DNA from 3 places in the Peribacillus sp. P4_C12 genome. Region 2 is predicted to be linked to each of the others. Evidence: riboswitches for the same ligand, from Rfam matches in the RefSeq annotation. Region 2 holds a riboswitch; each other region holds the start of a gene.
What was found. Region 2 has a riboswitch for cyclic di-AMP ahead of AC1DUW_RS06925 (cation:dicarboxylate symporter family transporter). Riboswitches for the same ligand answer to the same signal wherever they lie in the genome.
Positions count from the first base shown of each region.

Region 1: linked by a shared signal. The riboswitch ahead of AC1DUW_RS09460 (APC family permease) and the one ahead of AC1DUW_RS06925 (cation:dicarboxylate symporter family transporter) in region 2 are both predicted to bind cyclic di-AMP.
Region 3: linked by a shared signal. The riboswitch ahead of AC1DUW_RS09310 (TrkH family potassium uptake protein) and the one ahead of AC1DUW_RS06925 (cation:dicarboxylate symporter family transporter) in region 2 are both predicted to bind cyclic di-AMP.

Region 1 covers NZ_JBFUIB010000040.1:15,394-18,678, reverse strand. The annotation lists gene AC1DUW_RS09460 (APC family permease) at 1-1,348, opposite strand, end outside; cyclic di-AMP (ydaO/yuaA leader) riboswitch at 1,500-1,642, opposite strand; gene AC1DUW_RS09455 (hypothetical protein) at 1,800-1,940, shown strand; gene AC1DUW_RS09450 (cytochrome P450) at 2,364-3,285, shown strand, end outside.
Region 2 covers NZ_JBFUIB010000023.1:7,230-10,514, reverse strand. The annotation lists gene AC1DUW_RS06930 (class I SAM-dependent methyltransferase) at 1-381, shown strand, start outside; gene AC1DUW_RS06925 (cation:dicarboxylate symporter family transporter) at 443-1,705, opposite strand; cyclic di-AMP (ydaO/yuaA leader) riboswitch at 1,878-2,024, opposite strand; gene AC1DUW_RS06920 (efflux RND transporter periplasmic adaptor subunit) at 2,234-3,285, opposite strand, start outside.
Region 3 covers NZ_JBFUIB010000039.1:11,109-14,393, forward strand. The annotation lists gene AC1DUW_RS09305 (hypothetical protein) at 710-910, opposite strand; cyclic di-AMP (ydaO/yuaA leader) riboswitch at 1,244-1,386, shown strand; gene AC1DUW_RS09310 (TrkH family potassium uptake protein) at 1,732-3,078, shown strand; gene AC1DUW_RS09315 (potassium channel family protein) at 3,102-3,285, shown strand, end outside.

The DNA.
Region 1 (3,285 bases), on a different contig from region 2:
TAATTCGATGAAAAATAACAATGATGATAGGTAAAAAAATCAAAACAGGCCAAACCTGAGTGAATTTTGTTAAAAAGAATATCATCGTGACGATAAAGCTAATAAGGGCACCAATTGAATTAATGGTTAACTTCATCATCCATCCTTTTGGCTTCTCGCGAATCCATTTAACAATCATCCCGGTCTGGGACAACGTAAATGGAATAAATACCCCTACCGCATAAAGGGGAATAAGATTTTCTGTATGTCCTCCAAATGCGATTATTAAGATGATTGATGCAAGTCCTAGTATGATAATTCCATTGGAATATCCTAATCGGTCTCCTCTAATTGTAAACGCCCTAGGTATGAATTTATCCTTTGCAAGATTTACCGCAAGCAAAGGGAAAGCAGAATAGCCAGTGTTGGCAGCAAGGATTAATATTAATGCTGTCGTACCTTGGATAAAGTAATACATAAAATTGCGTCCAAATATCTCTTCAGCAATTTGTGAAACAACAGTTACCTCTGCGCTAGGAACAATGCTTAAATAATAGGCTAAGAATACAATACCCGTAAATAACACAGCAAGTAAGGAACCCATAGCTATTAATGTTTTTGCAGCATTATTAGGCGCTGGATTTTTAAAGTTTGGAATCGCATTGGAAATCGCTTCAACTCCTGTTAATGCAGAGCTACCTGATGCAAAAGCTCTTAGAAGTATAAATAAACTGATCCCTGCTACTGGTGTTCCGATTGATGCATGTAAGTCAGGGGAAACTTCACCAGTCAAAATTTTGTATACACCTACACCAATCAGAATGAATAACGCTAAAACGAATAGATACACTGGATAGGCTAATACGGAAGCCGACTCTGTTACCCCTCTTAGGTTAAGGATGGTAAGAAGAATTACAAAAATTATAGCAATAATCACATTATATGAATGTAGGCTGGGAAAAGCAGATGTGATGGCATCTGTACCCGCAGAAACACTTACAGCCACAGTTAGGATATAGTCGACTAACAAAGATCCTCCAGCTATCAACCCAGGATTCACACCCAAATTGTTTTTTGAAACCACGTATGCTCCCCCGCCATGAGGATAAGCAAAGATAATTTGTCTATAGGACAAGATTAAAGCCATTAACAGAATCAATACACCAATGGCGATAGGAATGGAATACCAAAATGCTGCGGAACCCACTGTAATTAAAACAATTAAAATTTGTTCCGGGCCATATGCAACGGAAGACAAAGCATCAGAAGATAATATGGCCAAAGCTTTTGTTTTGTTAAGCTTTTGGTCACCTAATGCAGTAGATTTTAGAGGCCGACCTATTAAGAACCTCTTTATAGAAGATAACACTTAGAATCACCGCCATTTTTCAAATTAAGTTTATTTTGCCCAGTTATATGAAAAAAACTTCACGAAAAAAACAAGAATAAAATAGAAAAATGCCCACAAGTCATAGTTAAATAGACCTGCAGACATCATTTTTTTGTCTCACAAGCTCCACCTTCCTTCTCATATAACGCTTACGAGGTTAGCTGTCGGATTCGGACCTTTGAGTAGCCCTACCTAGAAAGGATTCACCCCTTGGATTGAAAACAATCCTTATAACGGTTCCCCCGTACCATAAGGTTTCAGCGATTTAGAAATATGAAACTGTTGATTATCATACTCCCGTGATTCGGAAAAGTAAATGAAAATTTTGCAAACAAAAAGAATAATTTTTTCTTAGAGGGGTTATGTTGTTAACAAATACTTCATTAGTGATTAAGACACATTAGTACCAAGAAAGGAGAGAACAGAATACATGCCCCAAAAAACTGATAACCCAATCATATCTGATGAGTTTTTAGATCAAGTGGCTAAAGAAATTAACGAACAATATGGTGGTCCTGCAAAGGAAAAAAATGATCAGCACCATAATAGAAATAGGGACGAACGAAGCTGAATATTTCTCTCATTTATTAACAAAAGGAATTTCCTTTCTGAATATCCCCCAAAAAAACTCTGGGTTCCTCTCACCCAGAGTTTTTTACACTAGACACCTTTCATTCCTAACCTGTTTATTACCAGTAAATTAGGAACTATCATTTGTACTTCTCTCCTCTTTGTGGTTTCTTATCAGCTCAAAATACGCTCTCACGATTTGTTATTTTCTATACTCAACTTATAGAGAAAACGTTATTTTTAGTTGAGTAAGAATAGAAATCTAGTAATCTCTCCTCCCCCTTTAGGACTCGTATATTCATTCATTATGATTAACTAATTAAAAATTATGTGCTCTTTCTTTTAACAACTTGTCCAAACCAATATAGTTTTTTCTCATAGAATGATTACAAGAAATTATTATTACCGAAAGGAGAAAACAACATTGAGTGAAACTGATGAAGTTTTATATGATTCTCCAATGGTCCCAAATGGAAAACTAATTTCTGGCCATACAAAGGAGTTTCAAAAAGATGTACTTGGCTTTCTTACCCGTTTATCAAAAGAATATGGAGACGTTGCAAAATTCCGTTTTGGACCTTTCCAAAATGTTTACCTCATTTCAAACCCGGAACTAATAAAGCAGATACTTGTAACGAAACAAAAATCCTTCGTCAAATCTAAGGACAGCAATGCTATAAAACCACTCGTTGGTGATGAAGGACTTCTTACAAGCGAAAAAGACGTTCACAGGCGCCAGAGAAGGCTTATTCAACCCTCCTTCAAAAGGTCCCATATTAGCAATTATGCCCAGGATATGATTGATATAACAATGGACTATATTTCAACTTGGGAAAATGAGAAAGAACGGATTATTACGAAAGATATGATGAATATCGCCCTTGGGATAATAAGCAAGACCATGTTCAGCATGGATTTCAAAGATGGGTATGATGTGGTCGGAGAACCGATGGAAGCAGCCTTGAGACTTTCCGTCAAAAGGATGAGAACACTTCTTCAATTACCCTTATGGGTTCCAACTAAAAGCAACCGTGAATATAAAAATGCGATACAAAGACTTGATAAAGTGATTTATAGCATTATCGAAAAACGTAGGGAAGATGCAGAAAGACATGAAGATATGCTTGGAATTTTAATGGAGGCTCGAGATGATGAGGACGGCTTAGGTATGTCAAACCAGCAGGTACGCGATGAACTAATGACCATCTTCATTGCCGGTCACGAAACGACGGCAAATGCGCTTTCCTGGGCCATATACTTTCTTTCACAGAATCCAGAAGTGGAAACTAAACTTTTCAATGAAATAGATAGAGTAATAGGCAACCGTACTCCTACGCCTGACGATT
Region 2 (3,285 bases):
ATGCAAATCCCTCAACGAAAAAACCGCATTCTAGCTTTAAAAGAAATTAACCGCGTTTTAGTACCTGATGGCATTTTCATTTTTACCACCCATGACCGTGACAAAAATGAAAAATACCTGAATTTTTGGGAGCAGGAAGAAATGATTTGGTGTGAAGGTAAACAGGATGACCGGCTATATGAGTTTGGTGATATTTTCACCTCTGGAAAGACCCTACAAAAAGATACCTTTCTTCATATACCTAATCAACGGGAGGTCTTTGACTGTCTCAATGAAGCAGGTTTTACTGTCCTAGAAAGTTTTTACCGAAGTGAATTATTCCATGAAAGCGATGATGCCATCACTTTCTCATCAGATTGCCGCTTCTGGATTGTTAAATAAGAATTAGTTTTTTAAAATTCACAAAAAAAACCAGAGTGACATATCACTCTGGTTTTTTATATTAAGAAACTTGTTCTAGTTTTTCATTATTGGCAGGAGGGTTGAATTGACCTTCCCATTTTGAGATAACGATTGCTGCAAGTGAATTACCAATAACGTTTACTACTGTACGGCCCATATCAAGAATACGGTCAATACCAGCAATAAATGCTAAACCTTCAATAGGAATTCCAACTGTTCCTAATGTCGCTAAAAGAACTACGAAAGATACACCAGGTACACCTGCAATCCCCTTAGATGTGATCATTAACACTAACATTAGCGTAATTTGCTCATAAGCGCTTAAATCAATTCCATACATTTGAGCGATGAAGATAGCTGCTAACGCTTGATATAATGTAGAACCATCAAGGTTAAAAGAGTATCCTGTCGGAATAACAAACGTAGCAATATGTTTCGGACATCCCGCTTTCTCCATTTTTTCCATGAGTTTCGGAAGTACCGCTTCTGAACTTGCTGTCGAGAACGCAAGAATTAATTCCTCTTTTAGAAGCTTAATCAACGTAAAGATATTGAACCCTACAAATTTTGCAATAAGACCCAGAACGACAATTACAAAGAAAATCATTGTTCCGTATACAGTAAGCGCTAACTTGCCTAATGGAATTAAAGATTCCAAACCGAATTTGGAAATGGTCACCCCGATTAGTGCAAATACCCCGATAGGAGCAAATTTCATGACCATATTAGTTAAGTAGAACATCCCTTCAGCTGTACCTTGGAAGAAACGGAATACTGGTTTACCTTTTTCACCGATAGCCGCAATACTAATTCCAAACAATACAGAGAAGAAAATAATCGCTAGCATATCGCCTTCTACCATCGCTTTWARCGGATTAGATGGCACAATGTGAACGATTGTATCTACAAAAGATTCATGTTGCTTAGTTTCTGCTGTATCAACATAGGTAGAAATATCAGTTTGTTCTAGCTTGTCCATATTTACACCAACACCAGGCTGGATAATATTCGCGGAAACTAGACCAACTGCAATCGCTATCATAGTTACCACCACAAAGTATGATATTGATTTAGCTCCAAGTTTACCTACTGATTTTAAATCACCTACACCTGCAACTGCAACGATAAGACTTGACACAATGATTGGTACAACAATCATTTTAATCATTCGTAGGAAAATGTCTCCGAATGGTTGTAAAAAGTTTTGGGCTGTTTCACTACCATAAAAAATGGCACCAACAATAATCCCTAGAATTAAACCAATAAAAATTTGGCTAGCTAAACTTAATTTAAATTTCTTCATTTACTTTCCTCACCTTCCATAAAGTCTTTGATGCAAAAACATTTTGTCTCGGTAAGGGAAACAAGATACTAATAGAAAGAAAGTAATTTTTCTTTTATTGAAAAACTCTATCTTTACGCCGAAAAAAAAGACACTTCATGTGTCGATTTCCTATAGGCGTGAATATTCACACATGTTCCCTTAAAGACGCTGACGAGGTTAGCTGTCGGGTTAGGAATTGGAAACACAAAAGCCCTTTCATTTCTGAATTCACCCCTAGCGAAAAAAATCCGCAAAAATGGGTCCCCCGTTCTTGTAAAAGATTAAGCGAATACTTAATAATAAAATATTATACTAAAAATGTTATTCTGTAAATATTTTTTCTTGTCCCTTTAAGAAAAAAACTTGACAAATGTCTGAATATTCTGTATTAGTGACCATTTTACCTATAATAACACATTCTCTATTTTGCTTAATTTTGTTATATGGATATATAAATAACAATAAAACTGATTGATATATCCCCTCTCTTGAATAATGAAAAATGGATTATTTTTCTAACATTCCCAGTAATATATACCTTACTTTTTCCCGAGTGGTGAATTTTTTATAACTAGCAGATTTCACCTTCTCAAACTGAATTGGAGTAACAAAATAAGAATGATTTTTCACAATCCTATTCGGTTCTATTAGGATGACATCACCTACCGCCGGTCCCTTTATGAGTTCTTGCTTTCCTTCTGCTTTAAGCCCTTTTGTAATATAGTGTTTATCCACATAGCCTTTTTTAGTCAATTTGTAGACATGCGGCTGTTTTTTATGATGCACTGACTCTACAGGGATAGAGGGTACACCCGCTTTCTCATTGGTTATTACAGTAAGATTGACTTTTGACCCTACCAACAAAGGTTTAGTTACTTCATCTCCTGGTTCAATCATTGCCTGAAATGGAAATCTGTTATCTTTTTTTAGTGATGGCTCCTCTGCTGGATAAGAATGTATACGACCTATTGTTCCGTTCAACGCCTTTTTTAAATCAGGGGAACTTGCCTTTATAGTCATGCCCACTTCAGCTTTTTTCATCTCCCCTTCGGAGAAATACCCTTCAATTGCCACATTTGTTGAAACAATGGATATAATGGGATTATTCAAGTTTTTATTGATATTTTTCACAACACCATCTGCCTCACTCGCCGTCTCAACCGCGCCTTTTTGCTCCTCAATTGAACTTAATTGAGCATCCAGCTTAACAACCTTTTCTTCCAAGCGGTTTATTTCAAGTTCCAGCTTGTACATTTCTTGCTCAATATTACTTTCAATCAAGTCTGAAGAGGTAGTTGTTATATCAATATTTAAGCTCTTTTCTATCGAATTATCGATTACTGCTTTATTAGAATTACTTGTCAAACTTCCTTGATAAGCTTTCAACTTATCAATGTAATCATTAATCCCCACAATTTCACCCTCAGCGGCAGTTTTTTCCGCTTCTAGATTTCCTTTGAGAGCATCCAGTTCGGGTGTAGTATATTCAAACAACGAAGATCCAGCCGTTACCTCATCTCCCTCTTTTACAAGGAATTTCTGAAAATCATTTTTCTTGG
Region 3 (3,285 bases), on a different contig from region 2:
GGGCGAGGTTTCTCACGAATACGATTAAACCTTCTTATCCTCTATGGATGTGAAAAATGAAAAGATTAAAAGAAGATGTTTAGACTAAGAATGTCTAAACATCTTCTTTACATAGGACCTAATGATCTATTCAAAATGTTAGTAGCAATTTATTTAAAGTTTGTAAAAGTGTCCTTTTATGATGCTATAAATAAAATGGTTCTAGGGGCGTACCGGGTACTCCACAATGAACTCTTTGAATAATACTGACATATACTCTAACTTCCTCATATATTGCATTACATTTTCATGGTAAGTTTGCATAAACCAACTATCCGAACGAATGCAGAAATATCCTTTGATCCATATGATATAAGGCATAACTTTTTCCTCATCGGTTTTCAGTCTTCCAGGATTTTTCACTCGTTTCTTTTAGAGCCATTTTCGAAAACACTTTCTATTACATCCAACTCTTTTAAGCTTTTTGGAGTATTTCCATCCCAACAATATACACGCAAAAAAAACTCATTCAATATAAAATGAGTTTGAAAATAAAAACGCATTATGGATGTTTAAGCTTCAGGTTGCGTGATTAACTCAGGAATTACATAGTTGAAATGCTGCAAAAGGAAATGATGAGTGAATTAATTATTCAATATACTTGACCCTCTACTATCTTTTAATGTTCAATTATTTATTCGCATGATCCAGTTAATAAGGACCTCTGGATTCAGATGATATTACCTTTGAAAAAAAAATTTATCAATGGATTCTTTTTCTTATCTGTTATCCTTAACTCATTCATTATTATTTGATCCTCATGATCGGCTATCCATTTCCTTAGTGCATCTTTATCCTGGCATTGAGTTAAATACGTCTGTCCACCTTTACCTGTAGCGTTAACAACATATCTATTAAACGTCTTCTCCATACTTGCCCGCCTTTTTTATATAATGTATTAAAATTTCAAAATTCGAATGCAATGAAATTTGAGCTTTTCTGTATCTAATTCCAAAAGGAAATACCATATATATATTAGAAACATAGATTCGCAATGACATACGCTTCAAGAAATGATGTATAAAATTACTGGTGTCATTTTTCAAATTTATCGAACCTATCATAATGTCCCAACTAATTTTTGTCAATAAGTTTTTAATATGTAAATAAAACGTAAATTTTCTGTTTTGTTCTAGCAATATTTTTTTACAATTTAGGGGTTTACAACTAGTAAATGATGGGAGTAGAATACGTTTATCAATTTAATACATTTCGGCCTAAACTCAAGGAAATTGAGTACGGAGGACCCAATCATTTGGGGTTAATTCTGCCATGCAGAAGGGATGAGATCAGCTCTTTCGCCATCCTACCCGTCAGCTAACTTCGTCGGCTAAAGCGAAGGAGGTCATAAGACCGCCGATTTCAGGGGCTATTTTGTTTTTGTGGCAAAATAGCAGCCAGATGTTTACGTAGGTCTTTTTATTATGCATTAAAAAGGGATTTTCCAAAGAGAATTTCCTAAGCTCGACTCAATTAGGGATTAAGGATAATAAATACCTTTATCACACATAAAGAGGCTTGTGCCAAATGGCTTCATGTACAGGAAAAGTAACTTGGTCCATTGGTTGTACGAATAGAATGAAATACAAGCGAAATACTAACCCTACCACTGGATAACGATTTCCTGATGGAAACATCAGAGAGGTATATTTCGTTTTGTTATTATTGTAGCTTACTAATTTACAGGTAAGGATGATCATTTTGATAAAAGCAAAAGATTTGTTAGATCCGCCAAAAATTCTTGTACTTGGCTTTGCCTTCCTGATACTTGTTGGAGCCTATTTATTAACCCTGCCGATTTCCACTGAAAATGGGAATGGTCTTTCTTTTCTAAATGCTTTATTTACCTCAACCTCTGCTACATGTGTAACAGGACTTGTCGTAGTGGATACGGGAACCACTTTTACTAAATTTGGAGAGCTAGTCATTTTATCACTCATTCAAATAGGCGGGTTGGGGTTTATGTCATTTGCGACGTTTTTCTTTTTCCTATTAGGCAAAAGGATTTCTTTAAAAGGCAGGTTACTCTTGCAGGAGTCCTTAAATAATCTATCCATGGCAGGTGTAGTCAAGTTAGTAAAACGGCTTTTAATTTTCACGGCCATCATTGAAGGCATGGGTGCCCTTATCTTATCGATTCGCTTTTCTTTTGAYATGCCAATCGGCAAAGCAATCTATTACGGGGTTTTTCATTCCATATCGAACTTCAATAATGCCGGCTTTGATTTAATGGGAGAATTCAGGAGTTTGACTCCTTATGTATCAGATCCTTTCGTAACCCTTACAGTCGCTTCCCTGATCACATTAGGCGGAATAGGATTTATCGTGATGAATGAAATTTACGAATACCGTGTTACCCATCGTTTGTCTGTACATACGAAGGTTGTACTGATGGCTAGCTTAATCCTTACAATTGGAGGGGCCATTTTAATCTTTATATTTGAATTTGGAAATGCCAAAACATTGCAGCCTTTATCTTTCATGGGGAAAACGTTGGCTTCTTTGTTTCAATCCGTTACTCCGAGGACAGCAGGTTCTAATACATTGAATATCCCTGATTTAACACAACCCACATTGCTGCTTATCATTTTCTTGATGTTTGTTGGGGCTTCACCGGGATCGACTGGCGGCGGGATTAAAACCACCACATTAGCCACGCTGATTGGAACGGTTTGGTCACAGATTAAAGGAAAAGAAGATGTGGTATTGTTTCGGTACCGCATTGTGAATGAAACGATATTTAAAGCATTATCCGTTACTTTCATAGGGTTATTTATCGTTTCAACCATCACCATTCTGCTGACTATTACAGAAACCGGAAGTGATTTCTTGACGGTTTTATTTGAAGCCACTTCAGCATTTGCTACCGTGGGTCTCTCAATGGGATTAACCCCYGAATTATCCCCCATTGGTCGGATGCTCATAATTTTCACAATGTTTGCGGGCCGGGTTGGACCTTTGACTTTTGCTTTTGCTATCGCAATGAGACGTAAACCAGATCCATTCCGCCGTCCAAAAGGCAAAATCATGATTGGTTAATCATTAATGAGGGAGTGTTAAAGATGGGAAAACGACAATATGCCGTTATCGGTTTAGGAAGATTCGGAACGAGTGTAGCTCATAGATTATATACAGCCGGACAAGAAGTCTTGGGTATTGATGTAAGCGAGGAAAGAGTCGAGAATGCAGAATTAAGTGTAACTCATGCAGTTATGGCTGATACTACCGAAGAAGAGGCACTAAAAT